DNA from 2 places in the Aerococcus sp. L_32 genome. Region 2 is predicted to be linked to the other one. Evidence: riboswitches for the same ligand, from Rfam matches in the RefSeq annotation. Region 2 holds a riboswitch; the other holds the start of a gene.

Region 1 (3,427 bases), on a different contig from region 2:
TGTTGATGACAAAGATGGTTGATTAAAACCTTGATAATATAAGGCTATTAATGAAAATGATAAAGGCGTTGAATGTGTATGAGACATTCAACGCCTTTACTGCTTTATTGACTGTTTTCTCCGTAATAGTTCAATAAAAGATGCTTCAGTATTTTTACGGGTGACACTAGTTTTGACGATTATTTTATGTTTAATTGTGAGGAACGTTTACATTACATTTGTTTATGGAATATAACACATATGATATAATGAAGAAAACTGTCAGGGGGTATTTCCATGAAATGGCAAGGGCGCAAACGTAGTGGTAATGTAAAAGACTTGCGTGGTCGAAACACCGGAAGTGGTGGATTAGGTGGTTTGGGGCAAGGGCGATCCGGGGGTAGAATACCTATTCAGCTTCCAGGTGGTCGCGGGACTTCAACTGGAGGCAGAAGCTTAGGTTGCGGTTCGATTATCTTAATGCTGATTATATTCTTTGTATTTGGTGGGACATCTTTATTAGGTGGCAACCAATCTAGTTCAAGTAATAATCAAACAAACGATCAAACCAGTCAGGTAGATGTACAATTACCAGGACAGATGGAATCGAATACGCAAATTCAAGCCAATCCTAATAGTCAGGTCAGTTTACCAGAGACTGGATCCACAGATAGTGAAACAGTTACTGAAGATGAGTTGGCTGAATTTGTTTCCGTTATCCTTTATGATACCGAAGAGTACTGGACACAAGCATTTTCTGAAGCTGGATATACTTATAAGGATCCAGATTTGGTCATCTTTGAGGATGCTGTGAATTCATCTTGTGGGTATAACACATCTGAAGTTGGACCTTTCTATTGCCCAACGGATGAAACTATTTATATCGACTTAGATTTCTATAATCAACTTGTTAAAAATTATGGAGGCGGTGGTGATTTTGCTATGGCCTATGTGATCGCCCATGAAGTAGGGCACCATGTTCAACAGCAACTTGGCCTTTCCGATCAGGTTCGACAAATTCAGTCTGAAGTTGGTCAAACTGAACAAAATCAATGGACTGTACGGATGGAATTACAAGCTGACTATCTTGCTGGTGTATGGGCACATAACGTCGTTGAGAATGATTGGATGGAAGCAGGGGACCTTGAAGAAGGATTAAATGCAGCTTATCACATTGGTGATGATGTCTTGCAAGAAAAAGCTTATGGCCATACGATGCCCGACTCTTTTACGCACGGTACTGCTGAGCAACGGCAAAACTGGTTTAAGAAAGGGTTAGAAGCAGGCGACTTGTCACAATGGGATACTTACAATATAGACTATAGTAGCCTATAGAGTGGGTCACAGAATGTGCTTAATGGATATAGTATACATATGCAGGGAATTTTAGTGCAGCAACACATACTGTATTTTAATAGGGTTTTATATGCAAAATCTTCATATGTTTTTAAATAAATAATGATTATACTAGCTACTAGTATAGTTTGTAGATGCCTCTTAAAGCCAGATTACAGTCTTGCTTTAGGAGGTTTTATCATGTTGAAGATAGCTAGGATAATCATACGTCAAATGGATGATGATAGTTTTGAAACGTCGAACTAGCGTCGCGTAAAAGTATTATCATTTTTACTTCATAATTGAATGGATAAATAAGCCGAATAAAAGTTTGCTTATCTTAATCTAATTGTCGAATTTCATCACGATTTGAAATCTATCAATACATTTGGTATAATACGAATACAATTAAAGAACACAACTTATTCAGAGCAAGTGGAGGGATTTGGTCCTATGAAGCTTCAGCAACCTACCTTTGGCAAGGTGCTAATTCCAACTCGAAAGAGATAGATGAGTCTAACCAAGTTATTGGCACGACGAGTCGCGTTGTGCTTTTTTTATTGAATAAAATAACTAGGAGTGTGTCGAATGTTTAATGATGAGTGCGTAAATTTTAGTGAATTTGTAGGTGGGATTGGCGCCCTAGGTTTTATGCCGTATTTTCGTTTTCGCAAAAGTAAGACAGGGGATCCTAAGGAGCATGATCATATTGCTGTGATCTGCCGTGATGAGCCATGTTCTGGGGCACATATTGCTAGAGTTTGCGTGTGTTGTATAGGAAAAGTCCACGTCAATGATTATGATGGATTTAAGGAGGCAATAAGCCTTGAAACTTATGATCAATTAGTCAATTTGATTACTAATTTTTCCTATACAGATGTGGACTATAAAGCAATACGGTAGTAAAAAAGAGACCCTACTAGTTGCCGCTAAGGCTAGCTAGTAGGGTCTTTTGTTTTTTATGAAGAAGGGTTTATTGAATGATATGAATTATTGAAATAATTCTTTAAAGGCATCCACAAGCGGTGTTAATGGCTTGCCTAATACTTTTTCAAAGTCGTCTGATTGTACATCTAATACACCATTTTTGATGTCTCCTTGAATCGCTAGGAAGAAGCCTGCTACTGGTTCTGGTAATTGATTGTCAGTTAGATTTTTGACGAATGCTTCGTCGTTAGTTTCGAGAGGGGCAATTTCTTTACCTATTGCTTCTGCTAGTGCTTTAGTTAAAGTCGCGTAGTCTACTGGTTTACCAGATAGTTCTAAGATTTCAGGGAATGTTTTTTCGCCAGCTAAAACGATCGCAGCTGCTTCAGCATATTCGCGACGTAATGCCCAACCAGCTTTACCATTTTCAGCGGTGTATAATAGTTTGCCACTGTTTAAAGCTGCACCTACTAGCGGTAGTTCATTTTCCAAGTACCAGTTATTTCTTAAAATTGTAAAAGGGATGCCGGATGCTTTGATGGCTTTTTCGGTATAACGGTGGTCAGTTGCTAGATCAGCAGAAGATTGGTCTGCACGGGCGAAGCTTGTATAGGTGATAAAGCTAACGCCAGCTTCTTTGGCTGCATCAATCGCATTTTGATGTTCTTCTTGACGAGTGCCAGGTGCTGATGAAACCAGTAATAAGCGGTCAATACCTGTGAAGGCAGATTTTAAAGATGCTTTATCTAAGTAATCGCCAATGTGAACTGTATAACCAGCTTCAGCAAGTGGCGCAGCTTTTTCTTCACTACGTGCTAAGATGTGGATATCTGATACGGGAACTAATGTATTTAATTTGTCTAATGCGAGCCCACCAAAGGCACCTGTTGCGCCAGTTACTAAATATTTCATGAATAAACACTCCTTTTTTCTACCTGTAATAATTAAAGTTACAGGTTAATAATAGTGAATGTGCTATAATAAGTCAAGAGAAAAGAGGTGGGATATTCAGATGAAACATTCAGTAAAGTTTAGTGATGCTATTCATATTTTAGTTTATATCGAGATGCTTCAAGGTACAGACTTATCAAGTGAAGTGATTGCCAAAAGTGTGAATGCTAATCCCGTTTCTGTTAGACGCATTATGAGTAGCCTAAAAAAGGCCGACCTAATTACTAGCCAATCA
Region 2 (3,427 bases):
TTTAGATATATGATAATGTCATTTTGATGATAAGTCAACCTTTTATATTTAATTGTTTTTTCATTTTAAATCTTTTGTTAAGCGTAATTCACTATATTAATAAGATGTAGCACATAACATTTTAAAAATTAGTTTTATACCTTCATCAACTTAATTTCTGCTTACAGGTAAACTCTCCGCAACTTTTACTTACTCATTAAATTACTGCTGATACTTTTTCTAAACCTGTTATGCTTATACTAACAGCTTCGATTCCAAAGGATAAACGGGTTGTTTCAGGCTTTATGAGAAACCTATCATCATAAATACCACCTACAAGTATTATCGACTTAGCTTATTTTTATAAAAATCGTTGGAGTATTTGCTTGGTTTCTTCGTCGTTTAATTCAGATTGATTGGCACTTTGAGAGACTGAATGGATAATATCTCCTAAGTTGATTTGTTGCATCTCCAATTCGACGCTACGTTGCAATTGATCATATTTTTCAGCTAATACACCTTGGATGTTACCGCCTACGATACAGGCAGGTGCTGTTTTCTCATCTACACGGAATATTTGCTGTTCTTCATCAATAGCTTGATAAATATCATAAAAAGAAATCGCCGCTGGTTCTCTACTTAATTTCGGATCGGCCTTTCCTGATTGACTAGTGATCAGGCCGGCCTTTTTTAGGCTACTCATAATGCGTCTAACAGAAACGGGATTAGCATTCACACTTTTGGCAATCACTTCACTAGATAAGTCTGTGCCTTGAAGCATCTCGATATAAACTAGAATATGAATAGCATCACTAAATTTTACTGAATGTTTCATCTGAATATCCCACCTCTTTTCTCTTGACTTATTATAGCACATTCACTATTATTAACCTGTAACTTTAATTATTACAGGTTGAAAAAAGGAGTGTTTATTTATGAAATATTTAGTAACTGGCGCAACAGGTGCCTTTGGTGGCCTCGCATTAGACAAATTAAAAACATTAGTTCCAGTATCAGATATCCACATCTTAGCACGAAGCGAAGAAAAAGCTGCACCACTTGCTGAAGCTGGCTATACAGTACACATCGGCGATTACTTAGATAAAGCATCTTTAAAAGCTGCCTTCACAGGTATTGACCGCTTATTACTAGTTTCATCAGCACCTGGCACTCGTCAAGAAGAACATCAAAATGCAATTGATGCAGCCAAAGAAGCTGGCGTCAGCTTTATCACCTATACAAGCTTCGCCCGTGCAGACCAATCTTCTGCCGACCTAGCAACTGACCACCGTTATACCGAAAAAGCCATCAAAGCATCCGGCATTCCTTTTACAATTTTAAGAAATAACTGGTACTTGGAAAATGAACTACCGCTTGTAGGTGCAGCTTTAAACAGTGGCAAACTATTATACACCGCTGAAAATGGTAAAGCTGGTTGGGCATTGCGTCGCGAATATGCTGAAGCAGCTGCGATCGTTTTAGCTGGCGAAAAAACATTCCCTGAAATCTTAGAACTATCTGGTAAACCAGTAGACTACGCGACTTTAACTAAAGCACTAGCAGAAGCAATAGGTAAAGAAATTGCCCCTCTCGAAACTAACGACGAAGCATTCGTTAAAAATCTAACTGACAATCAATTGCCAGAACCAGTAGCAGGCTTCTTCCTAGCGATTCAAGGAGACATCAAAAACGGTGTATTAGATGTACAATCAGATGACTTTGAAAAAGTATTAGGCAAACCCCTAACACCGCTTGTGGACGCCTTTAAAGAATTACTTCAATAATTTCATATCGTTCTAAAAATCCTTCTTCATAAAAAATCAAAAGACCCTACTAGCTAGCCATAACGGTCACTAGTAGGGTCTCTTTTTTACTACCGTATTGCTTTATAGTCCACATCTGTATAGGAAAAATTAGTAATCAAATTGACTAATTGATCGTAAGTTTCAGGGCTTATTGCCTCCTTAAACCCATCATAATCATTGACATGGACTTTCCCTATACAACACACACAAACTCTAGCAATATGTGCACCTGAACAAGGCTCGTTACGACAGATCACAGCAATATGATCATGTTCTTTAGGATCCCCTGTCTTACTTCTGTAGAAACGAAAATACGGCATAAAACCTAAGGCACCAATTCCACCTACAAATTCACTAAAACTTACGCATTCATCATTAAACATTCAACACACTCCTAGTTATTTTATTCAATAAAAAAAGCACAACGCGACTCGTCGTGCCAATAACTTGGTTAGACTCATCTATCTCTTTCGAGTTGGAATTAGCACCTTGCCAAAGGTAGGTTGCTGAAGCTTCATAGGGCCAGATCCCTCCACTTGCTCTGAATAAGTTGTGTTCTTTAATTGTATACGTATTATACCAGACGTATGGATAGATTTCAAATCGTGATGAAATTCGACAATTAGATTAAGATAAGCAAACTTTTATTCGACTTGATTGTTATTACAATCATGAAGTAAAAATGATGACACTTTTACCCAACGCTAGTTCGACGTTTCAAAACTATCATCATCCATTTGACTTACGGCATATCCTAGCTATCTTCCACATGATAAAACCTCCTAAAGCAAGACTGTAATCCGGCTTTAAGAGGCATCTACAAACCATACTAGTAGTTAGTATAATCATTATTTATTTAAAAACATATGAAGATTTTATATATAAAATCCTATTCAAATACAGTATGTGTTGCTGCACTAAAATTCCCTACTATGTATACTATAATCACTCAGAAAGTTCTGTGACCCACTTTATAGGCTACTGTAGTCTATATTGTAAGTATCCCATTGTGACAAGTCGCCTGCTTCTAAGCCTTTTTTAAACCAGTTTTGTCGTTGCTCAGCAGTACCATGCGTAAAAGAGTCGGGCATCGTATAGCCATAGGCCTTTTCTTGCAAGACATCATCACCAATGTGATAAGCTGCGTTTAATCCTTCTTCAAGGTCCCCTGCTTCCATCCAATCATTCTCAACGACGTTATGTGCCCATACACCCGCAAGATAGTCCGCTTGCAATTCCATCCGTACAGTCCACTGATTTTGTTCAGTTTCACCTACTTCAGACTGAATTTGTCTAACCTGATTGGAAATACCAAGTTGCTGTTGGACATGGTGGCCTACCTCATGGGCGATCACATAGGCCATAGCGAAGTCTCCACCACCACCATAATTTTGAACGAGTTGATTATAAAAATCTAAGTCGATATAAATGGTTTCATCGGTTGGGCAATAGAAAGGTCCAACCTCAGATGTATTATACCCACAAGATGAATTCACAGCATCCTCAAAGATGACCAGGTCTGGATTCTCATATGTATATCCAGCTTCAGAAAAGGCTTGTGTCCAGTACTCTTCGGTATCGTATAGGATAACGGAAACAAATTCAGCCAACTCATCTTCAGTAACTGTGTCACTATCTGTGGA

What was found. A riboswitch is a leader RNA that binds a small molecule or an ion and turns the genes downstream of it on or off. The one in region 2 is predicted to bind S-adenosylmethionine.
Region 1: another riboswitch for S-adenosylmethionine. It lies ahead of ACRCJ0_RS04040 (hypothetical protein); the one in region 2 lies ahead of ACRCJ0_RS01780 (hypothetical protein).

Annotation. Positions count from the first base shown of each region.
Region 1 is NZ_JBOEQF010000034.1:13,033-16,459, reverse strand. Features, by position in the region: gene ypfJ (KPN_02809 family neutral zinc metallopeptidase) at 277-1,314, shown strand; SAM riboswitch class I at 1,734-1,831, shown strand; gene ACRCJ0_RS04040 (hypothetical protein) at 1,903-2,217, shown strand; gene ACRCJ0_RS04035 (SDR family oxidoreductase) at 2,305-3,153, opposite strand; gene ACRCJ0_RS04030 (Rrf2 family transcriptional regulator) at 3,254-3,427, shown strand, end outside.
Region 2 is NZ_JBOEQF010000011.1:3,157-6,583, reverse strand. Features, by position in the region: gene ACRCJ0_RS01790 (Rrf2 family transcriptional regulator) at 341-814, opposite strand; gene ACRCJ0_RS01785 (SDR family oxidoreductase) at 915-1,763, shown strand; gene ACRCJ0_RS01780 (hypothetical protein) at 1,853-2,167, opposite strand; SAM riboswitch class I at 2,239-2,336, opposite strand; gene ypfJ (KPN_02809 family neutral zinc metallopeptidase) at 2,756-3,427, opposite strand, start outside.